4 regions of the Siminovitchia sp. FSL W7-1587 genome follow, and region 3 is predicted to be linked to each of the others. Evidence: riboswitches for the same ligand, from Rfam matches in the RefSeq annotation. Region 3 holds a riboswitch; each other region holds the start of a gene.
The links. A riboswitch is a leader RNA that binds a small molecule or an ion and turns the genes downstream of it on or off. The one in region 3 is predicted to bind cobalamin.

Region 1 (6,085 bases), 2.1 Mb from region 3:
TGAATACGCTCATGAGGTATAAAGACGAGTTCGTATTCATAATGGGAAACTCGGATCGGGAAGTTGCTTCCGGTGATGGGGCGGAAAAAGAGCCACAACATTTTATAGCGGAATTAAATCAATGGTGTGCCGGGCAGTTGAGTGATTCGCAAATGTCATTCCTTAAAAACATGCCAAAACATCATAGTTTATCAATTGATGGGGTAGGGGAGGTATTATTTGTTCATGGTTCCCCGCGTAGTGATGAAGAAGCGATTAGAGTGGATACTCCTGGAAGCAATATTACAGATGATACAGGATACGAAAGAAAACATCATTGTTTACGGGCATACGCATATACAATTTGACCGGATTATTGAAAATAAAAGAATCATCAATGCTGGAAGTGTGGGCTTACAAAGCCGGGCAAATGGAGCTTGTTGGTTACTGATTGATAACGAATTCCACTTTAAAATCACCGAATACAATGTTGAAGAAGCGGCTGAAAGGTTTCTCCAAGGGCAATGTCCTTATAAAAAAGATTTTGCAGAACATCTACGAAACCCGCCTTACGCAGGGCCTTAATAACTCAAGAGTGATAAAATTTTCAACAAACAATTTTATCAAAGGTGCAAACAACAGAGTAAACATAAAGCAGTCGCATTATCTTGCGGATAAAAGCGGCTTTCACGTGCCCGATGCGATTAATATCGTTGCAGGATTGTTTTATCCCGCATGTAAGGTGCCGTAATACTCCCACATCAACATCTTGAGTGAATACAAGAGAAAACGGCACCTACATGCCCGATTGGTTCAACTAACATTCAGTAGAATCCCTACAACTAACATTCAGTAGAAGCCCTACTGAATGAAGTTTCACTTTATGAGAACAGTTTCTTCTAGTTTACTTGTACTTTTAGTAGTATGTATTTGCCATGAAACAGGGTTGCTTAAGTATTATTTTTCACAATCTCATCATGATCCAGCAAAACTTCGAAATCTTTCACATAAACGGCATTTCCGGTGATTTCAACATCGAGACAGTCACTGTTTTTTGAAACTCGCACGATAACCCGGCCGTTTTTTCCGATTTCATGACCCTGCTCCACAACAAGGTTCAGAGAATCTTTAAAATGAGTATGGATGTATTTCGCATAATAAGCGCCCATTACCCCTGAAGCAGTACCCGTTACCGGGTCTTCAATCGTACCGGAATATGGTGAAGAGAAATGCCGGGCATGCATATCGGCGTGTGAATCATGCGTTTCCAAACAGAATGGATGGACAGAAGCTTTTGGCATCTCCTTTAAAATAGAAGGGAACGTTTTGTTATTGGGTTTCATTTTCTTAAAAGCGCCCAATTTCTTTATAGGGATTAATAATGTCCAAGTACCGGTACTTCCATATAAAATAGGTAACTGATCATGGATATCAGATTTATTTAACCCAAGGGAGCCAGCCAAATCCGCTATGGAACCTGTAAACTCTTTAAATGTTGGAGAAGCTTGTTTCATGGTGATCCATATGTCGTTTTCGGCTGTTGATTTAATCGTGATCGGTAAAATCCCAGCCCTTGTTTCAATGGTAAAATCGGTCTTATCGCCCAATAATCCTTTTGTTTGGAGCGCATAAACAGTTGCCATTGTAGCGTGGCCACATAAATTCATTTCATGACCCGGTGTAAAAAATCGTATTTTCAGGTCTGCGGCTTCGGATGCAACTGGAAATGCCGTCTCATTAAATCCTACTTTAAAAGCAATCTCTTGCATTTCGGCATCTGTCAGCTGATCTCCGCTTAAAACGACTCCCGCTGGATTTCCCTTATTAGGTTCTTTACTAAACGCATCGTAGTGATAAACCGTTATTGACTTCACACCCGATCCCCCCACCAAGATTTAGAAACTCATGTTGATTGTATCATGTATAATGGCTTTCTTGTTCAATAAAAAATGGACCCCGTTAGTGAAAAACGAAACCTGTTTTTTCATAGTAACAACCTTTATGTTAAGACCATGTGCTTTATCCCGCATGTAAGATGCCATATACACTACTTTAAGACCAGAGTTGATACCAAAGGTCTAAGTGGGAGAAAACGGCCCCTAATGGCCCGTTTCGTCAACGAACATTCAGTAGAAGATGGAAGAAAACGCCTGCTGAATGAAATTTCACTTTATCCGGCATGTAAGGTGCCGTAATACTCCCACATCAACATCTTGAGTGAATATAAAAGGTTTAAGTGTGAGAAAACGGCTCCTAAATGCCCGATTGGTTCAACTAACATTCAGTAGAAGCCCTACTGAATGAAGTTTCACTTTATGTACAACTTCCTCTTTATCGCATACTTCTAAAATAAACTTTTTGTTTTAGTAATTTTATTAACTTGTATAAATAATGTGAACCGAAAAGCTGTTGTGCAATTTGATAATCCATATATGCCAGTGAATCCATTGTTACTTGCCTGGCTTCGGCAAGACTTTGCCGGTTTATTTTTCCCAATATATCCCGGACGATTTCGAGCAAGTAAACGGATGATTGAACAGTTTGGATGATTAGCAAATAGAGAAGATCGACTTTATTGTGGATTTAGGCCCTGAAGGAGGAGAAAAGGGCGATCAAATCATTGTCAAAGGAACACCGGGTTCGATTGTGAAAAATAAAAAATCATATACAGGACAATATTTGTAAATTCCTTTTAGAAAACAGCTATTATTTTTGGAAAAAAACATTGATTCATATGATGTTAGGCACATCAGGAAAAGACATGAAGATTTTGTTTTTTATTTTATTCACAACTTTTACAGGTTTTAATCGTTTTTTAAAGGTTTGTTTGGAAGCAATTACATAAAGAAACCACCAATTCTTGCTTTGGAAAGTTGACATTTTTTTTAGAATTCTGTAACATTTCAAATTGAGAGCTTGTACTCCAAATTACAACTGAATAATGGAAAAACGAATTAGGTTCTTTTTATTTGTAAAAGATTAAAAGGGAATCAGGTGAAAGTCCTGAACGGTCCGGCCACTGTAATTGAGGAGCGACTTTCCATTATGCCACTGGGGAATACCCCGGGAAGGCGGAAGGAAGCGATGATCCAAAAGTCAGGAGAACTGCCTAACGCGTATATATGTAGCCTTCCGGAGAAAGGTGAAGTATGAGTCACTATGTCATCAATATAGATGGAGACAACCATCTATTATGTTTATAGATTTGCAAAATACCTAATCGCCTTGGGCTTCTCTGGAAGTCCAAGGCTTTTTCGTTTTTCCGAAGTTGGAGGAGGGAAAGATTTTTCTCGAGCGTCATTTTACATACTCGGACAAGAACAAGCTCTACAGACAAATGTGGGGGGAAAAAAGTGGGGGTTATTAAGAAGCGTTCGTTACGGTTATCTGCGGTTTTACTGACTTTTCTATTGATGTTAAGCATTGTGCCGCAAGTTGCTTTTGGGAAGGCTTACGATCCGAGAACAGGTTATCAAGAGTTGGACATTCGCTTCTGGGAAGATAAGGAACCGGAAATCGGTTTTTATATGAATGCTTCCTCCAGGTACATACTTGAAACGCTAGAAAAGCCAAGTATGGGATCGGTTGGTGGAGAATGGGCTGTCATGGGTTTATTGCGAGGCATGTATGCGGGTCACGATTACATGAACCATGTGCCAGATACCTATTTTGAAGATTATCTTGGCCGGATCGAACAATATGTGGCGGATAAAAAAGGAAACCTTCATCGGGCTAAATCTACTGAATGGTCGCGTCTCATTCTGGCGCTTACAGCATTAGGCTACGATATTACAGATGTAGCAGGCTACGACTTTATTGAAAAATTATCCAGCTCATATCGTTTTTCTTATAGGCAAGGAATTAATGGGCCGATTTGGGAAATTATCGCGATGAATACGGGAGGATATGAATTTTATCCTGATTCCACAAATCCGGACGTAAATACTTTCGGAAAAATGATTGATTACATTTTAAGTAAAGAGATTACGCAAGCTGACGGAACGGTGGGAGGCTGGTCTTTATTTGGCAACCCAGACCCGGATATTACAGGGATGGCGCTGCAAGCGTTAGCTCCGTACTATGGTGATGAAAAGCGCTATGCTGCGAGCGGGGCGGAGGCGTCATATGAAGAGTTTGCGGCAGCCGTGGAAAGAGGAATTTATATGTTGTCTGTTCTGCAACAGGAGAACGGAGCATACGCCGCTTTTGGAAATGTGAATGCGGAAAGTACTGTCCAAGTTATCGTTGCGCTAACCGCTCTCGGCATCGATCCATTACAAGAAAAGGTGGAGCTTAAGCGGATTGGCAAACATGTAAGCTTTATTCAAAAAGGCGCTGTTCAAGACGGCGTTTGGACGAATAATATGATCGATGCACTCCTCACTTTTTGGGATGATGGCAGTGGTTCTTCGCCAGAAATAGGCGGTTTTAAGCATGTCACGACAGGAAATGACGGCGGCGGTGGTTCGGGACATAGAGTAAATGCCATGGCGACCGAACAATCGCTTTATGGACTGATTGCCTATGATCGGTTTAAAAAAGGAATGAATGCCTTATATGATATGACCGATATGAAAAACGGCGAATACAAAAACATGGCTGCTAAAAAACATGATGCCAACTTCCATTCTAATGGTGAAGTACAAACAAACAAGGTTTCACCTTATGCGTTAGTGCAAATTCCCGAAGGTAAAAACATCCAGGGGAAAAAGTTCAAAGCTTGGAATTCCAAACAAGACGGAAGCGGCACGGATTATCTACCCGGTGAAAAGCTCGTCATGCCGGAACACGATATTACATTGTATGCACAGTATGACAACATTGAATATAACATCCATTATGAAACAAATGGCGGGACTTTAATTGGGGATGACATACCGAAAACATATACGATAGACGACGCGGAAATTCCACTTCCGGCAGCCGGGCAAATGGAACATGAAGGCTATCTATTTGAAGGCTGGTATGACAATCCAAGCTTTGAAGGCGAACGAGTAACAGCTATCGCGAGCGGAAGCTATGGAGATAAAACGTTTTATGCAAAATGGGTGGATGAGTCAGGCGCAAATGAAGAAGCAGCAAAGGAAGTAGAAGAGATGATTGCGGCTTTGCCTGATATCGAGAATGTAACCCTTCATGATAAAGAGGCCATTGAAGGGGCGCGAGCGGCCTATAACAACTTGACTCCACCGCAGCAAACATTCGTTGCCAATATACAAAAGCTTGAAGCGTTAGAAGCGAAATTATTAGAGTTAGAACAAGATTTAGTCAATAAAGAAGCCGCTAAAAAAGTGGAGGAAATGATCCAACAGCTGCCAGAAGCGGCGAATCTAAAGCTAGAAGATAAAGCGTTAGTAGAAAATGCCCGTTTGGCTTATGACAGTTTAACAGAAGTACAACAAAGTCTTGTCGCCAATGTAGAAAAGCTTGTTGAGACAGAGGCAAAGCTGAAAGTATTGCAAGAAGTAGCAGATAAAGAAGCGGCACAAGCTGTCGAACAAATCATTGCTGAATTGCCTGAAGTCGAAGAATTGACATTAGACCATAAAACAATCGTTGAAAATGCGAGAACAGCGTTTTATCGTTTAACAGCATCACAGCAAGATTTAGTGGCCAATAAAGCAAAACTCGACGAAACTGAAGCAAAAATGTTCGAATTGGAACAAATCGAGGCGGATAAGGCCGCTGCCGATATCGTTGAACAGATGATCGCCGGGCTTCCAAATGAATCGGAAATCCATCTAGATGATAAAGCGTCTGTTGCCAAAGTAAGACAAGCCTATGATGGCTTAACAGAGGCCCAGCAAAAGTTAGTGCCGAATATTGAAAAACTCACATCACTTGAAACGAAATTAAGTCAATTGGAACAGGAAGAACTGGACAAACAAGCGGCCAAAAAAGTGGAAACGATGATTGACATGCTCCCTGAAGTGTCGCAACTATCACTAAACCAGAAAGCACTGGTCGCGGAAGCGCGCAAGGCATATGATCAATTAACGCAGGTCCAACAAACATTAGTGGCTAATACCAATAAGCTCGTTGCACTAGAGGCGAAACTCAAAGAATTACAAATAGCGGCCGAATTAGCAGATAAAGAAGCTGCTAA
Region 2 (6,085 bases), 1.6 Mb from region 3:
ATGATTCGAAAGGCCACAACAAAAGAAGTACGCAAGGGAGAATATACACGTGTCACCCGTTTATCGTATGATGAAGTCGACCCGAGCTGAAATAAAAGGCCATACCAATTGACGCTGGTATGGCCATGTTTCTTAGAGCTCATCAAATCCGTTTAAATCACTTGTTTTCGTATATTGACGAGACTTTTGCTCAAAAAAGTCTGTTTTCGTTCCATCAAAGTTATCTACATACGCCCGAATCCATTTCATCGGATTTTCCGTATAATCAGGGTATATTTCGCTTAAGCCCAATAATTTCAACATCTTATTGGCTCGATATTGAATATATCCTTCCATCTCAAGAAGATCGATACCGTCAATCTCTCCAAGTACGTACCTGCTCCATGCGGTTTCTTGTTCAACAGCGTGAACAAATTGATCATATACCCAGTTGCAAAATTCAGCTGTATTATATTCCGGATTTTCTGCAAGAACAGCTCGGAACAAATCGCCCATAAAGCGGCCGTGCTGAAGTTCATCCCGGTTGATGTAAGAAATCATCGTTGATGTTCCCACCATTTTTTGATGTCTGGCAAGGTTGTAAAAGAATGCAAACCCGGAATAGAAAAACAAACCTTCGAGTAATGATGAATAAACGATCGCTTTTAATACGGTCTGAATGGAAGGAGCATGGGCAAATTCATTATAAACGTCCATAATCCGTTCGTTTCTTTTTAGCAATACTTCATCTTTTCTGCCAGTTTCAAAAGATTCATTTTGCTTATCAAGTGTTGTAACAGAAGAAAGGACATACGCATAGCTGTGATTGTGTTCACTTTCCTGGTCCGCAATAGTAGCCATAATGGATTTGACGGATGGATCAGTGGAAAAATGGGAAATTCTCGCCGCCAAGTCCGTTTGTGGGCCGTCCAATGTTGCGAGCAGGCCGATAATTTTTAAAAACGCCTCCTGTTCAGGCTTTGAAAGAGTGGGAAACTGTTTGGCATCTTGCGTCATGTCCACCTCGCTGGCCCGCCAAAACAATGAGCGGATTTGCTCGCGGTAATCGTAAAAATAAGGATAAGCAAGATCATTCCAATTTAATATTCCGCTCGCTTTCCCGCCAAAAAGGGCAGTAGATTTATTCGGGTTGACAGGGTTTAATATGGCTGCTTTTTGTAAAAGTTCAGGCAATGTTTGATAACTCCTTCCGTCCAGTTGTTGACATGTTTTTCCTGCGAGCCTCTTGGGCTTTGTTCTATTTTCAAGGGGGCGATCGGCGAACAGTAAAACTTCGCCAGCTTGTCTGCTGCTTTGCAAAATAAATCATCGCCCCCAAACTGGGTGTCTCCTGTTCCAAATACGTATACGTTCGGCGGTTTCCACCCCAGTTCATATACAAAATCTTTTACAATGCCGGGGGTGGCGCCCTTTCCCCAAGTAAAAGATCCAAGAACCACGGCATGAAACCCGGAGGGGTCCGGGATTGGACCTTTTCCAATCCGGTACATCGTTGTTTCCATCCCCTCGCTATTCAATCGGGTTTGGATCAATTTTGCGGTTTCTTCCGTGTTTCCGCTGTAGGTGGCGTAACAAATCAAGACTCGCACCATACACATTCCTCAATATCGGATGCCGTTGAACGGACATAATAAGTCGTTTTGAGCCCCGAATCCCAAGCTTGCAAATGCAGGTCTAGCATGATTTGCGCCTTGATATTGTTCGGAACATACAAATTAAATGAAATAGACTGGTCGATATGCCGTTGCCGTGCGGCATTTTGCTGAATGGACCACCGCTGGTCTACGATGTAAGCGGATTTTCGGTATATGTTGTACGTATGATGGGTTAAATCTGGTGCCACAACAGGCAATTTGTAATCCTTTTTTTCTTCAAAGTAAAAAGGCTTGAAAATGGGATCGATGCTGGCTGTTGAGCCTGCAATAACGGATGTGCTGGAGTTGGGTGCAACTGCCATTAAATACCCGTTTCTTATCCCGGCGGTTTGAACTGCTTCCATGACCTCTTTCCACTCGTCTGATCTGTCACCGGCCAGATAGCCCCGTTTCTGAAAATAAGTTCCTGTTTCCCAATCACTGCCTTGGAACAGAGGGTAGGGCCCTTTTTCTTTTGCCAGCTCGACACTCGCGCGAATGGCCAGCAAGGCGATTTTTTCATATAATTGGTCTGCAAGCTCCACGGCCGTTTTTGATTCCCACTCAATGCCGTTTAAGGCCAATAAATGATGCCAGCCAAATGTTCCCAGTCCGATAGCCCGATATTTTTGATTGGTGATGACAGCCTGTTTAACGTCAATGGTGTTTAAATCAATGACATTATCCAACATTCGGATTTGGATGGGGATCAATCGTTCCAGTACATCGTGCGGGCCATCTATTTTTTGAACCGCTTTGGCCAAATTAATGGATGAAAGATTGCAAACGACAAAATCACCAGGTTTTTTATAAGTAATGATCGTGTCTCCATCTATTGTTTCATCAAATTGCACAGTGGGGGACATGTTTTGCATAATTTCGGTACATAAATTACTTGAATAAATCATTCCCGCATGCTTGTTCGGATTCATGCGATTCACTTCATCCCTGTAAAACATGAACGGTGTTCCTGTTTCCAACTGGGATTTCATGATTCTAATCATGATTTGAATTGCCGGAACCCGCGTTTTAGTCAAAGTCTCGTTTTGAATACATGCTTCATATTTTTCTCTGAAAGTGCCCGCGCCTTTTTCTTCGTCATAAAAGTCTTCCAGCGAAAAGCCCATGACTTGTCTCACTTCATGCGGGTCAAACAAATACCAGTCACCGCGTCGTTCCACTTGCTCCATAAAGAGATCGGGAATACATACACCCGTAAAAATATCATGCGCCCGCTGACGGTCGTCGCCATTGTTCAGTTTTAAATCGAGAAAAGAAAGAATATCCGCATGCCACACATCAAGATAAACAGCAACAGCGCCTTTTCTCCTTCCGAGCTGATCAACACTAACTGCTGTATTGTTCAACTGTTTAATCCAGGGAAGAACCCCGGATGACGCGTGTTTGAATCCTTTTATGGAGCTTCCACGGCTTCTGACTTTCCCCATATAGACCCCGATGCCTCCGCCGTCTTTGGAAAGCCTGGCAACATCTGTGTTGCTGTTGTAAATGCCGATCAGCGAATCTTCCACCGTGTCGATGAAGCAGCTCGAAAGTTGGCCATGCGCAAGTCCGGCATTGGCAAGAGTAGGAGTGGCGACTGTCATGTACAAGTTCGACAACGCCCAATAACTTTCCTGAATCCACTCTTTTCTTTTTTCCTTTGCCTCATCCTGCATTAAATGCATGGCGATGATCATCCAGCGTTCTTGCGGCAATTCATAAACATTTTTTTCATGATCCGTTGCCAGGTAACGCGTCGCCAATGTATGAAGTCCTATGTAATCAAATAACAAGTCACGCTCCGGATCAATGATTTGTTCCAGCTCCCGAATCTCTTTTTCACTGTATTTTTCAAGTAAACGAGTCGAGTAAATTCCGAAATCAGTTAATTGCTTGATTAATTGATAGAAATCCCCGTATTTTTGTTTTTTGTCATAGGAGCGGTTGATACTGGCCTGTTTGTACAAGTTTGCGAGGTAGATTTTTGCGGCAGTGTATGTCCAATCCGGGTTGGCTTCATCCGTATTTTCCAAAGCGGCTTGAATGAGAAGGCCCGTTATATGATCTTTATGATATTCATTTTTAGATTCTATCACCCGGACAACCTTATCGATGTATGCGGGACAGTTTAAGTCCGCGACCCTTTCTATAAAACGCGATAATCTCTTTCGATCAAATGGCTGCTTTTGAGATTCTTTTTCAGCAATAATGGTTGTCATTTTCTCACCTTTTCTTCATTTTTTAAAAATAGAAAAACCCGCTCCGGGAAGAGAGCGGATCAAACGATAGGAGAAAAAAGCGCACGAAAAATGACGGTTTCCACTATCGTTTCATCTTCTCAATCCCCGAAGAATTGAAACTGTGACAAAAAAGGCAGGTCTCCTGACTTATGCATCGTCCTACTTGGTCACCTTCCCGTTTAAAAAACAGTGGTATTGCCGTTCGTACGCATTTACAGTTGCGGGGACAGTTCCGGCTTTTCACCGGATTCCCTTTTAAGCCCTTTTGGGCGCCTTCTTTGTTGTGTCACTATATATTGTGTTTTATTTGATTGTTACACCTAAATATTGTATCTACTAAAATATAACATGGCCAAAACCAATTGACAAGCAAAATATCGTTTTCCGGTTGAATAAACGAAATGCAACATTCAAACATGAAAAACGGAGACAAACTGTATGTGATAAAGTCGGCGAGAACACAAACAATCGTACCACAAACAAACACGCCTTTAAACATCTGGCCGCTTTTGGGAAATATCTGCCCTTCCTAACGGAGGAAAACACAAGACGCGTTTCTCCTTGAGCGCGGCGTTGTTAAGGCTATTTTCCCAAGACAGCCATTGAAATATGAAGAAAAACCGAAGCATATAGCTTGAACATGGTAAAGTGATCGAATTCATCAAGCTTGCCGAGAAAAAGAGCCTGTAAGTCAATGGTAACCTGATGCTATTTGTTATAGCGTTTTTTTATGTATACAACAATGCTAAAAACGAATGGGTCGGCCGCAAAAACATTTGGATCACACTCCGACTTATTCCGATACGGTGGTGAAAAAATGAATTTCTTTTACCAATATTTTTAGTTTATTAAGATTGATGGGGAAAACCAGCGGTTGCCGAAAAGACAGGGTTCGAATTTTTGCTCGTGATCATTATAGTAACAACAATCATAGCCGGGAACAGGAACGACATTCCTCTAACGAATTTGAGAATCTGACACGCCACACGCATGTGACATGTTTGTCACATGCTTTTATCATTTGTTCGTCGAATCGAAGGAAAAAGATATCCAATCCTTTTATGATCAATATATCAAGTAAAGGATTGAACATAATTGAGTATTCTTGAAGCGCAAAAAATTTATAAAAGTTACGGAAATAAATTTAACAGGCAGGAAGTTTTAAAAGGAATAGATATTCAAGTGGAAAAAGGAGATTTTGTCAGTATCTTGGGCGCGTAAGGCTCGGGAAAAACGACATTGCTTAACGCCCTTTCTTCCATTGACAAAGTGAGTGAGGGGACGATCAAAATTGATGGAAAAGACATCGTCGGCATGAAGGAAAAGCAACTTGCCGAATTCCGCAAGCATCACCTCGGCTTCATTTACCAGGAATATAATTTGCTGGATACGTTAACTGTCAAAGAAAATATCTTGCTGCCTTTGTCCATCAGTAGGGCTCCTACTGAATGTTAGTTGAACCAATCGGGCATTTAGGTGCCGTTTTCTCCCACTTAAACCTTTTGTATCAACTCATCAAGTCTTGAAGTGGGAGTCTTACGGCACCTTATATGCGGGATAAAGTTGCTTTGGAAGTATCCCGCGTTTGACTTCTCTCCTTAAACAGCGGCTTATGGTCTTGAGTAAAATGGCAATTTAACAACATTACTGTTTTTCATTTTATTTGCCAAATATAATTGAAAAGCAAACGTAAAAAAGGTATTCTAGTAAATCGGGGATGGTGAGATGTGATGGAAATAAATATAATGGAAACTATTAAATATATCGTGCTGGGGTTGATTCAGGGAATTACCGAGCCAATCCCGATTTCATCCAGCGGGCATTTGGTGCTTGCCCAGCACTTTTTAGGAATTTCCACAAAAAAGTTGACATTTGAATTGCTTGTAAATGCAGGTTCTTTGATTGCCGTTTTAATTATATATCGTAACGATATTATTCGTCTTGCGACGAACGGCTTTTCTTACATATTGCATCGAAACGAAGAGGCGAGGGATGATTTTCGCTTCATTGTCTATTTAATAATCGCCACGATTCCGGCCGGAGTCATCGGTGTTCTGTTCAATGACATGATTTCGGAAACGCTAAAAGGAGTACATATTACTGCCGTTACCTTGCTCATAACGGGTGTAGCGTTGTTTTTAATCCGAAATTTAAAAGGAAGAAAACAGGATGGAGATCTGACGCTCAAGGACGCTATTGTGGTCGGCT
Region 3 (6,085 bases):
CATCACTTATAAAATCGCCGCACATGCGGCAGATTTGGCGAAAGGCCATCCGGGTGCGCAGATGAGAGATGACGCACTTTCCAAAGCCCGATTCGAATTTCGCTGGGAAGACCAATTCAACTTATCATTGGATCCGGAACGGGCAATGGAATATCATGACGAGACTCTTCCGGCTGATGCGGCCAAAACAGCGCATTTCTGCTCCATGTGCGGACCCAAATTTTGCAGCATGAGAATTTCTCATGACATTCGTAAATATGCGGAAAAAAACAACTTAAACACGCAGGAAGCATTTGAAAAAGGAATGCAGGAAAAAGCGGCTGAATTCCAAAAAGCCGGAAGCAGTATATACCAATAATTTTCTCTGGAGGTTTTCCGTATGAATGTACAAAAAATAAGAGAGGAAATTAAGCAGTTGGAAAGGAAAATAGAGGTATTGCAGGTACGGTTAAATGAAATCCAACAAGCCTGCGACCATCATTTTATTGGCGATGCATATTATGAAACCTGCAGCAAATGCAATAAGGTGAATGTATTATATTATTAATGGTTCACTACTAAAAGCCCCCGAAAGGAAACTGATATGCTCCCCTAAAGGTAGACAGATAAAAAATAAAAATCTGTTTTCCTTAAGGGGAGTTTTTTTCTAAAAAAGCGATTTGCGACCCCGCTTCCGAAAATATGCCTGCTTAAGGATCGCCCGGGAAATAGGGTGCTTACATCCATGGTGGGATTGCCAAGTGCTATCCCGTCCTTATCGGTTATTTTGGTAAAAGTCGTATCAGAGGTTATTCTGTTCAACAATCAAGCTGTGGCTAAGCCTTCCGTCGGTAAGTCAAAGGGTGTTTCCTTTAGATGAACCGGGCCGCTGGCCAAACAAATGATGATCGCCAAAGCTGGCGAAGCGGGAGTTGATCCCGCTAAATCGGGAACGGCGATATCGAAGACGGTCCCCTCGCCTATTTTCCGGAAGTCCATCCGCGTCCGGGTAGAGCTGCGGTGGGAGATGGAGAGAAAGAAAGCTCTCGTGAAGGGGCTTTTTATTGATGTTCTACATACGATATTCCCAAAAGATGTTGGAGGGATTTATCGTGGCGAAATGGATTGATGTTTCAACGACGAAACACCAGCTCAAGCTTTTTGACGGAAACAAGTTGATAAAGACGTACCCGATTGCTGTCGGCAAGATGTTAACGCCAACACCATACGGAAACTTTGCGGTCATCAACAAACAGCGGAATCCCGGAGGTCCTTTTGGTGTTATGTGGATCGGGTTATCAAAGCCCCATTACGGAATTCATGGGACAAATAACCCTTCTTCCATTGGCAAAAACGTTTCACATGGCTGTATTAGAATGCATAATCGTGATGTGCTGGATCTTGCCCGCCGAATTCCGATTGGGACGCGGGTTGTGATTCATAGGTAGGGGCCGGATTTTTTTTTGCCGCAGGATATTTTCTTTTTGCAAGGAGTGGGCTATTCTTAAAAAGAGACTACTCGAAATGCCGTTTTAAAAGTAAGATGCGGTATTTAGGAGTCATTTACAATAAAATTGTCTGTTTCAAAAAAGTTGCGAAGCTTTGTCCCTTTGGATAGGGCTGTTTTTATACCTAAAAAAGAGGAGCAGGATAATGAATATAAGAAACGTGAAATCTTCAGATTACAAGATCATTATTTCTGTGTTAAATGAGTGGTGGAATGGTCGTACGATGACGGATATGCTGCCCAAACTATTCTTTGATCATTTTCAAGACACTAGTTATATCATTGAAGAAAAGGGGGAAATAATCGGGTTTCTGATTGGATTATTATCGCAATCACGCAAGAAAGAAGCCTATATCCATTTTGTTGGCATACATCCCCATTACCGCCAACACGGTATCGGGCGCAAACTTTATCAAACCTTCTTTGATCATGTAAAGAAAAAAGCGGTTAAAACAGTTCGCTGTGTCACATCTCCAGTGAATCAAAGCTCTATCGCTTACCATACGAAAATGGGTTTTGTCATTGAAAAAGGAGATAAACAGGTGGATGGCATTGATGTACATAGTGATTATGATGGTGTTGAACAAGATAGAGTGTTGTTTGTTAAGGCGCTATAACTATCATTACATTTCAGTATGATACGAAAAATGAAAACGAATCACCGTATAGAAAGAGGGTACTTATGCTGTATTTATATTTTATAAGACATGCGCAGACAGAATGGAATGTTGCGGGAAAAGTTCAAGGCCGGAGGGATTCCGGTTTAACTGAAAAAGGAGTGGAAGATGCGCGACTGCTTGGAGAAAAGTTCAAAGAGATAGATTGGCAAGCGGTTTACACGAGTCCGAGCAAGCGTGCCGTGAGGACGCTGGAGTTGATTCATGGAGAAAGCTTTTCTTCCTATACCGTTGATGGGCGACTGATGGAGATGGATCTTGGAGATCTGGAAGGAAAGACAATGGAAGAAATTAAGGAGCTTTATCCTGAGCAATATCATCATTACTGGCATCAACCAAGTAAATATGTTCATACGTCTGGGGAAAACTTTTACGAAGTAAAAGATAGAGTCGAGGCGTTAGTCAAAGAATTGCTATCCACCTATGAATCTGGCCATGTTTGTATCATTACCCATGGTGTTGTCGTGAAAATGGTGCAGCTTATTTTCCGCCAGCTTGACATGGACCAGCTTTGGAAAACTCCTTATATCGAAGGAACGAGTGTAACGGCTTTAAAAAGAGCCGGCAGCCAAATTGAAATTCTCTCGGAAGGGGATTTGAGCCATCTTTCATTGAAAAATCCAACTGTACAATAAGAGACGATCATGTATACTAAAGTCAAGTTGACAATTTCATATGGAAAGAATGGGGTGTCTTATGAAAAGACTTAATAGGGAAGTTGGTGAAAATCCAACGCGGTCCCGCCACTGTGAATGGGAGTGAGCTGAGTATCCACTGTGTTTCATTGCATGGGAAGGAACAGCGATCACGATGACCATAAGCCAGGAGACCTGCCTGATTCTTCACGCCATGAACCTACGAGGATAGGGAGGTGTACTGGTGGAATCGCCATCTAATATTGGATGGCTGTTCCAAACTGCACACATCTCTTGCGAAGAGATGTTTTTTTATTGAGAAAAAAAACAATTTACAGGGGGAGAAACATTGAAAAAATTCCACATTTTATTACTATCCATTTTCATGCTGTTCAGCCTGTTGACCGGTTGTAATCAGGCTGCTGAAAAAAGTGGAAAAACAGATCAACCATCCGAACAACAAACGAAACAATCGGAACAGGCGGCTTTTCCAGTCACATTAACGGACGGTAACGGAGAAGAGATAACGATTGAAAAGGAACCCGAAAGAATTGTATCCGCCCTCCCAAGCAACACTGAAATTGCGTTTGCCCTTGGATTGGGTGATAAAATTGTCGGCGTATCCGACCATGACAATTATCCAGAAGAAGCGGCCCAGAAGGAAAAAATCGGCGGCCTTGAGTTGAATATAGAAAAAATCCTCTCCTTAGACCCCCAGCTTGTGCTGGTTGACCCTTCCAATGATCAAAAAGCTGTAGAGCAATTAAAAGCGGCAGACATTCCGGTGCTTGTTGTCAACAGCTCGGAAAGTTTGGATGATGTGTATAAGTCGATTGAGTTAATCGGAAAAGCGACAAATACAGTGGATGAAGCGGAAAAGGTCATAGAGGATATGCGGAAAAAAATCGCCGATGTTGAAGCTAAGGTCAAGGGGATAAAAGAAGAAGACAAGAAAAAGGTTTTTATGGAAATATCTCCCGAACCGGAAATCTATACAGCAGGTAACAATACGTTTATGGATACACTCCTCACGATTATTCATGCAGAAAACGCCTCTAAAGAAATTGACGGCTGGCAGAAGGTAAATGATGAAGCTGTTATCAAGATGAATCCGGATGTCATCATTACTACATATAGCAACTATGTGGATAATCCGGTGGAACAAGTGTTAAAGCGTGAAGGCTGGACTGATATTACGGCCATTAAGGAAAAACAGGTTTTTGATGTGCACTCCGATCTCATCAATCGTCCCGGTCCCCGTCTGGCGGAAGGGGTTGAAGAACTGGCAAAAGCAGTGTATCCCGATGCATTTCAATAATTGGCGGATAGGGCGGGGATTCTCGCCGAACGCCATTTTTTAGAAGGAAACATCCTTACGAGGCACGATTCATTACCATATTAAGCATGAAAGAAGAGATTCCCATGATTGAAGTTATTCAAGCTTCGGGTGGCTATCGGCGTAAGCCTGTCGTTCAAGATATATCTTTTCAAGTACAAAAAGGGGAGTTTTTCGGCATCATCGGTCCAAACGGGAGCGGAAAAACAACGCTTTTAAAGATGATGAGCAATACGATGCCGCTTCAGTCGGGTGAAATGAGGCTGGCCGGCCGTCCCATCTCATCTTTTTCCTCGAAAGAATTTGCCCGGTTAACGGCTGTCCTCCCGCAAATGTCATCTTTGGCTTTTAATTACACAGTGAAAGAAACCGTTTCTTTAGGGAGGTATGCCCATCAAAAAAGCTTGTTTCATTCTTTTGATGAGGCAGATGAAAAGATCATTCACGAAGTGATGGAGCAGACAGGCATTCTCCAATATGCCGAAAGTCCGTTGGAAGAGCTCTCGGGCGGGGAAAGACAGCGCGTCTTTTTGGCACAGGCGTTGGCACAAAAGCCGAAAATTCTTCTTTTAGATGAGCCGACGAATCACTTGGATTTGGCCTACCAAAAAGAACTGCTCGATCTATTAAAAAAGTGGACAAAAGAAGAGAATCTCACAGTCGTTTCCGTGTTTCACGATTTGAACTTGGCTGGTCTGTACTGTGACCGCTTGCTGCTTTTGCATGAAGGAAAAAAGCAAATATGCGATGCGCCTGCTGAGGTGTTAAAAGAAGAAAGAATTCAGTGTATTTATAAAGCGGACATTGAAAAATATCCGCACCCAAAAGTGCCGAAACCACAAATGATGCTCGTTCCGCATCAATGGCCAAGTGGGCATAATCCGTTATTGCTGAAAGAAAGCATGCTGAAAGTATCGAATGAGACCATTACATTTGAATCACCGGTCCCGCTGCGGACGATGTCATCGGGGGTTACCGGATCAGGCGTGGGCTGGCACCGCTCTTTTGTCAACCGGCATGTGGACAAAAACTATCAATGCGACAATTTTAAGGAAGAGATGATCCTTTATTTAAAAGATCATGGATATGACCCGAATGAAACAGTCGGGATGATGACGGCGGTGAATCTGCACGATGTTTCCCACCAGGTGTTTGAGGAAGCTGGTTTGTCTGTGCTTGTTGTCGTGACCGCGGGTGCCGGGAATGCCGTCGATGCATCATTGGGTGAAAGACACCGGGTTCTCGTGTCCCCCGGAACCATTAACACATGGGTATTCGTAAACGGTAAGTTAACGGAGGAAGCTTTTATACAAAGCATTATGACGGCAACTGAAGCAAAGGTAAAAGCGCTGCACGAATGTCAAGTCGTCGATTCTTCGACAGGCACCCTTGCGACTGGAACATCGACAGATAGTATATTAATTGCGGCAACGCAGGAAGGGCCGTTTCTTCCTTTTGGCGGTTCGATCACGCTACTTGGCCGGCTGGTCGGCAAAGGTGTCTTTCTATGTACAAAAGAAGCGTTGCATAATCATTTACAAAGGAACGGCCTTCGTTGACCGCCCATTTAACAGCCATTGCCCTCGCGTTTTTGCTTGATTTGGCCATTGGGGACCCGCCCGATTGGCCTCATCCTGTTAAATGGATAGGGAAAATGATTTCTTTCTTAGACCGCCGCTGGAATCGGGGATCGCATCGGAAGTTAAAAGGAACAGCCATGGTCTTGGCTGTTATCGGCATGGTCTATATTACGGGATTTTTTCTTGTCTCGCTTTGTTATCACATCCATCCTGTTGCGGGAATCCTCGTTGAAGCAGTCATCATATCAACAACGATTGCTCAAAAAAGCTTGGGTGAAGCCGCTCGTGAAGTATACGAGCCTTTACGGGACGGAGACCTCCCGGAAGCCCGGAAAAAACTGTCTTATATTGTAGGCCGCGATACACTGGGG
Region 4 (6,085 bases), 1.1 Mb from region 3:
CACAGACGGCTTTTTCAAGAAGCTCTGCCACATCATATGTCTGTACAGTGTCTTCCACTTCCTTTGCCTTCGTGCCATCTGACAACATCGTCAAGCAATATGGACAACCAGAACTAATAACGGAAGGGTCTGTTACAAGAGCCTGCTCTGTCCTGGCCACGTTAATCCGCTGGCCTGTATCTTCTTCCATCCACATCAATCCGCCGCCAGCTCCACAGCACATCCCGTTTTCCCGGGTGCGCTCCATTTCCACAAGGGTTACCCCGGGAATTGATTTTAAAATGTCACGCGGCGGATCATACACTTCGTTATATCTTCCAAGATAACAAGAATCATGGAAAGTGATTTTTTCATTCACCTCATACTTTGGCTGTAAGCGTCCTTCCGCCACCAATTGCGCAAGCAATTCTGTATGGTGATATACTTCCGCTTCCAAACCAAAGTCGGGATATTCATTTTTAAAAATATTATATGCATGCGGGTCAATTGTTACAATTTTTCGCACATTGTTTTTCTCAAATTCTTTAATATTGGCCGCAGCCAATTCCTGAAATAGAAACTCATTTCCAAGGCGGCGCGGCGTATCTCCGGAGTTTTTCTCTTTGTTTCCGAGAATCGCGAACTTAACGCCGGCTTCATTCAACAGTTTGGCGAAAGAGAGAGCAATTTTCTGGCTTCTGTTGTCAAAAGCCCCCATTGCACCAACCCAAAGCAAGTATTCAAATTCTTCGCCGGATTTCTTCATTTCTTTCACCGTCGGAACATGAACATCATCACGCAAATCTCGCCAATTTTCTTTCTCTTTTCGATTCAATCCCCACGGGTTTCCTTGTCTTTCAATATTTTGCATCGCTCTTTGTGCATCAGGGTCCATTTTTCCTTCTGTTAAAACGAGATAACGCCGCATATCTATAATGTGGCTTACGTGTTTGTTCATAACCGGGCACTGGTCTTCACAGTTCCGGCATGTTGTGCACGCCCACAGCTCCTCTTCTGTAATGATATCCCCGATCATGCTCGGCTGATACTCCAATGCCGCTGCGGCTTCCTCGGCTCCTTCTGTGCTGCCCGCTTTTGCGATTCTGTTTCCAAGCGTATTGGCAAATGCATATGCCGGCACCCAAGGCTGCTTTCTTGTAACAGCTGCCCCGTAATTCGTCAAATGGTCACGCAGCTTAATCATAATATCCATCGGCGACAGCATTTTTCCTGTACCTGTCGCAGGACACATATTTGTACAGCGGCCGCATTCCACACACGCGTATAAGTCAAGAAGCTGAAGATCTGTAAATTCATCAATTTTTCCTACACCGAATGTCTCGGCGGACTCATCCTCAAAATCAATCGGCTTCAACTTCGCGTCGTTGTCAAGCGGCTCCAGGTACACATTAGCCGGACCGGCAATTAAATGGGCGTGCTTCGATTGAGGCACATATACTAAGAAAGCGAGTAATAGAAGCAGATGCACCCACCACGCGACGTAAAACACAACCGCCGCTGCGAACGGGCTCATCCAGCCAAACAGTGCCGCAATGCCTGACGCAACAGGCTCCGTCCATGTAAGATTTTCCCCTTCCCAGATGAGGGCCATTCCGTTCCCCAGAAGGACGGAAGCCATCAGTCCGCCAATAAAAAGCAATACGAGCCCAGCATAAAATCCCCGCTTTAAGCGCACAAGCTTTTCAATGTAACGGCGGTAAAACGCCCAGGCCACCGCCACTAAAATGACAAGCGTGACAAGCTCCTGGAAAAAAGTAAATCCCGGATAAAGAGGGCCAAGCGGAAGATGGGATCCCGGTGCAAGCCCTTTCCAAATAAAATCAATTGCCCCAAATTGCACGAGAATGAAACCATAAAAAAACATCACATGGATAATGCCGCTTTTTTTATCCTTTAAAAGCTTTTTCTGCCCAAACACATACGTCCAAATATTTTTAAGCCTTTCTTTCACATTGCGATCAAACTCTTCTTTTTTTCCCAGTTTAATAAATTGAATCCGTGTTCTTACCACATACACAAACAAGTAAACGCCGTAAGCGGTTACGAATACAAAAGCAAGCCAATTCAGCAATAGCAATCCATCCATAACAGTTGGTGCCCCCTTCTCATCTATTTTTAAAACCGGCACTTTTCCGAATCTTGTTACTACCATTATATAATGAATGAGCATTCAGTCAAGATGGAACCTGCTATGGATTCGAGAAATTCTATTATGATTCATCAAAATTCGTTCATGTAAACGGGTGGTTTACTTTAGGGATGAAAGCCTCTATTGCTGAAAGTTCGCCAACCGTCCTACTCTTCCGGCTAACCCCAAAATGCCCTATCCTTTTTATTTTTTCTCTTTGCTTCTACCTGTAAAAGCGAAGCTTTTTTTAACCCTCGCAATAAACTATTCGGAACCACACGCCCATCCTATGGTTTTCCTTTACACAATAAAGGAAGGCTGCCCAAACCGGACAGCCTTCAGCTTCTTTTCCCTAATTTTCTTCGTATTAAAATGACGGCAAACACCGGGGCCCCGATCAATGCGGTAATCACTCCGATCGGAAGCTCGGCAGGATCGATGATCGTTCTAGCCACAAGATCTGCCAAGATGAGGAAAGACGCTCCCGCCAAAACAGAAAGCGGAAGCAAGTGTTTATGGTCCGGCCCCCAGACAATTCTCACCAGATGGGGAATGACAAGACCCACAAAACCGATCGTTCCCGACACTGCGACAGCCGCCCCTGTCAGGACAGAGCTGGACGCCAAGACGGCCACCTTTCTTGGGCCTACGTTGACGCCAAGATGTTTGGCCCGTTCTTCTCCAAAAGCGATCGCATTCAGTTCACGCGCGTTCCAAAAAAGAATAAGGCTGCCGACCAGTAAAAACGGCAAAATAATTTTCACAAAGCTCCAGCCCCTCATCGAGACGCTTCCCAAAAGCCAGCCGATGATTTGGCGCAGCTCCTCTCCGGATAAAGCAATCATCAACGAGATAAAGGCGCCAAGGAAAGAGCTAAAAATAATCCCCGTCAATATGATCGTTTCCACTTTCATCGTTCTGTCAATGCTGCGCGCAAAAGAAAGTACCAAAATGACGGTAATAAATGCGCAAACAATGCTTAATAGCGGCAGTGTATACATTCCAACCAAAGGCAGGGACAATTGATAAAAAAGTGTAATGACCGCGCCAACTGAAGCGCCCGATGAAACACCGAGCGTATAAGGGTCCGCCAGTGGATTGCGCAACAGCCCTTGAAAAGCAGCTCCGGCAATCGCCAAAGCCGCTCCCACCAGTCCGGCAAGCACGACGCGGGGCAAACGAATATTCATGACAATATTCGTATACATGGGATCAGAGGGAAATTCGATCGGAAGGTAAAAAGCTTCACTGCCAATAATGCGTGCAACATCCAGTATGGGCACCTTTACGGAACCCGTCGAGATACTGACAAGCATTACGGCAATCAACAGCCCGATCGCAATGATATAGGGAAAAAAAGGATTATTCTTTGAAAACATCCGGATAAACAGCCTTTGCAAGCTCCTCTACTCCTTCAGCCAAACGTGGGCCGGATCGGCTCACCAAATCTTCGTTGACCGCAATGACCCGTTCTTCCTTTACCGCGTTCATATCTTGCCAGCCAGTGCGTGCCATTACTGCATCGGTAGCATTTTCCACATAACTATAATTGACGATGATCACATCGGGATTCATCGCAATAATGGCCTCTTCATTCATTTTTGGCCACCCTTCTTCTTCCACAGCGTTTTTCGCGTTAATAATAGCCAGCATTTCATCCATAAAGGTGTTTTTCCCGGCTGCATACATTTCGGGAGGAGGGGAGAGCTCGACAAAAACCGACTTCTTCTCTTCTTCTTGAATCTTCTCTGCTTTTTCCTTGATTTCTTCCAGTTTGGATTTCATTTCTTGTACGACTTCTTCTGCTTCTTTTTCATGTCCCGTGGCTTTCCCAATCATCTCAATCGTTTCATACGTATCACTAAAGCTCTGCGCGTTATGTACAACAAGAACTGTCACACCGCTTTCCTCAAGCTGCTTTAATCCGCCTTCCCATACGTCCATTCCTGATCCATGGGCAAGAACAAGATCCGGTTCGAGAGAAATGATTTTTTCCACATTTAACTCCATTCCGGCAACCTTTTCTTTTTTCGCCGCTTCCTCAGGATAATCGTCGTTCTCATTAACACCCACCACTTCATTGCCTGCACCGATTGCATACACAATTTCCGTATTGCTCGGAATCAGCGAAACGATTCTTTCCGGTTTCTTTTCAATCGTGACTTCTTTGTCCACTCCATCTTTAATCGTTATCGGAAAACCCGTTTCCTTGGCTTCATCCGTCGTCTTAGGTTCCACGCTTTCATTCTTTGGTTCATCTTTGCTTCCGCAGCCAGCCAACAGCCCGGCCACAAGGAAAAGCGCGGCTAATAACATATGTATTCTTTTCACCAAATCCATCCCCATTTCTTTTTAAAAATAAAAAACACCTCCATGCAGAGATGTTCAGGAAAGACACAACCAGTGCCAGATAAAATCATACTTTATTTATCCGAGCTTCATCTCCCCATCCTCGCAGGTTGACTTGTAGAGGTGAAATCGGCAGGTCTCCTGGCTTATGATCATCGCTTCCTGCCCCTTCCCGTACCAAAACACAGTGGGTTATCTCAGGACGCTCCCATTTTACAGTGGCGGGACCGCGTTGGATTTGCACCAACTTCCCTTTTCAGCTTTTTACTGAATGTTCCGAAACAGATTTTCAACAAAAAGCCACCGATTGCCTAAACATATGGAGTTATACAGATATTATACATGAAAAACTTTCGTTTCACAGCTTTTTCCTTTTCCAAAATGGGAATACTAAACGGGCATATATTCATGGACAGGAGGGGGGTTCTCATTGAAGTGGCTTGCCTGCTTTACAGCAATTGTTATCATTTTAGTCTCATTTTGCATGACCGACTATTATATCGGCCGCTTTATTGCCCGAAAAAGAGGCAAACCGCCGCAATCCCCCTTGAGAAAAAGCGACATCACACTGCTTGTCCGGGGAACTGACTTGTTTATCCAGTATTTTGATGACCTCTATAACGCCCGATCAAGCATTCACGTATTATTTTACATAGTAAGAAACGACTCGTTTGGCAAGCTGTTTTTCGACATTTTGATGGACCGTGCAAAAAGTGGTGTCAAAGTCCGGCTGCTGCTCGATTGGTTTGGATCAAGAACGGTGTCCAAACAACTCATCCAAAAAGCCCGGAGGAACGGGGTCGAAGTGCATTATTGCAACACCCCTCGCCTGCCGTTTCTCTTTTTTACCCTCCAACGCCGCAACCACCGGAAAATCACTGTGATTGATGGAAAGATCGGTTATGTGGGGGGCTATAATATTGGAGAAGAGTACATTGACCTTGATTCACTTCTTTCTCCTTGGCGGGACTATCACTTGCGCATTGAAGGAACGGGGACAGCCGATTTACAGAGCGTTTTTTTGCGGGATTGGAAACGAGCGACGGGGGTAACAGATTTCGATGAACAAGCTTTATTCCCTTCGCTCGCTGAAGGGCCTATTACCCATCGCTTTTTCCCAACAGAAGGGGTTGGTGCAGAAGAGGAAATCATCCGCCATATTGAAAAGGCTACTAACAGCATTTTCATTGGCACCCCTTACTTCATTCCACCGAAAAAAGTCATGGCTTCTCTTGAAAAAGCTTTGGAAAACAATGTAAAAGTGACGATTCTTGTACCAAGAATGTCCGACCATCCCATCGTCAAAGAAGCATCATTTCCCTACCTGCGGAAGATACTGGCCAAAGGAGGCACCGTATATCAATACAAAGAAGGATTTTTCCATGCGAAAGTTCTCTTGTTTGATGATGCTGTTTGTGACATCGGCACAGCCAATTTCGACTATCGAAGCTTATTGTTAAATAAGGAAATCAATTGCTTTATATACGACCATGAATTTATTGCCCATGTCAAAAAAATAATTGCCGAAGACATCATGCAATCGACACAATTAAGTCACCGCGACCTTCAAGCGGTGAACATCCGTTTCCGGATAATAGAATGGATTGG

Region 1: linked by a shared signal. The riboswitch ahead of NST31_RS19140 (InlB B-repeat-containing protein) and the one ahead of NST31_RS07690 (ABC transporter substrate-binding protein) in region 3 are both predicted to bind cobalamin.
Region 2: linked by a shared signal. The riboswitch ahead of NST31_RS00185 (ribonucleoside-diphosphate reductase subunit alpha) and the one ahead of NST31_RS07690 (ABC transporter substrate-binding protein) in region 3 are both predicted to bind cobalamin.
Region 4: linked by a shared signal. The riboswitch ahead of NST31_RS12885 (ABC transporter substrate-binding protein) and the one ahead of NST31_RS07690 (ABC transporter substrate-binding protein) in region 3 are both predicted to bind cobalamin.

The regions. Positions count from the first base shown of each region.
Region 1 is NZ_CP150169.1:4,079,246-4,085,330, forward strand. Features, by position in the region: gene NST31_RS19125 (metallophosphoesterase) at 1-347, shown strand, start outside; gene NST31_RS19130 (metallophosphoesterase family protein) at 289-564, shown strand; gene NST31_RS19135 (PhzF family phenazine biosynthesis protein) at 930-1,853, opposite strand; cobalamin riboswitch at 2,919-3,107, shown strand; gene NST31_RS19140 (InlB B-repeat-containing protein) at 3,333-6,085, shown strand, end outside.
Region 2 is NZ_CP150169.1:30,924-37,008, forward strand. Features, by position in the region: gene NST31_RS00170 (hypothetical protein) at 1-90, shown strand, start outside; gene NST31_RS00175 (ribonucleotide-diphosphate reductase subunit beta) at 133-1,173, opposite strand; gene NST31_RS00180 (flavodoxin) at 1,140-1,592, opposite strand; gene NST31_RS00185 (ribonucleoside-diphosphate reductase subunit alpha) at 1,577-3,856, opposite strand; cobalamin riboswitch at 3,992-4,169, opposite strand; partial or broken gene NST31_RS00190 (ATP-binding cassette domain-containing protein) at 4,973-5,311, shown strand; gene NST31_RS00195 (undecaprenyl-diphosphate phosphatase) at 5,608-6,085, shown strand, end outside.
Region 3 is NZ_CP150169.1:1,639,164-1,645,248, reverse strand. Features, by position in the region: gene thiC (phosphomethylpyrimidine synthase ThiC) at 1-358, shown strand, start outside; gene NST31_RS07715 (serine protease) at 380-547, shown strand; gene NST31_RS07710 (hypothetical protein) at 881-1,108, shown strand; gene NST31_RS07705 (L,D-transpeptidase) at 1,092-1,427, shown strand; gene NST31_RS07700 (GNAT family N-acetyltransferase) at 1,633-2,103, shown strand; gene NST31_RS07695 (histidine phosphatase family protein) at 2,169-2,798, shown strand; cobalamin riboswitch at 2,834-3,016, shown strand; gene NST31_RS07690 (ABC transporter substrate-binding protein) at 3,148-4,116, shown strand; gene NST31_RS07685 (adenosylcobinamide amidohydrolase) at 4,221-5,693, shown strand; gene cbiB (adenosylcobinamide-phosphate synthase CbiB) at 5,690-6,085, shown strand, end outside.
Region 4 is NZ_CP150169.1:2,747,907-2,753,991, reverse strand. Features, by position in the region: gene NST31_RS12895 (4Fe-4S dicluster domain-containing protein) at 1-2,086, opposite strand, end outside; gene NST31_RS12890 (iron chelate uptake ABC transporter family permease subunit) at 2,467-3,528, opposite strand; gene NST31_RS12885 (ABC transporter substrate-binding protein) at 3,491-4,459, opposite strand; cobalamin riboswitch at 4,591-4,799, opposite strand; gene cls (cardiolipin synthase) at 4,908-6,085, shown strand, end outside.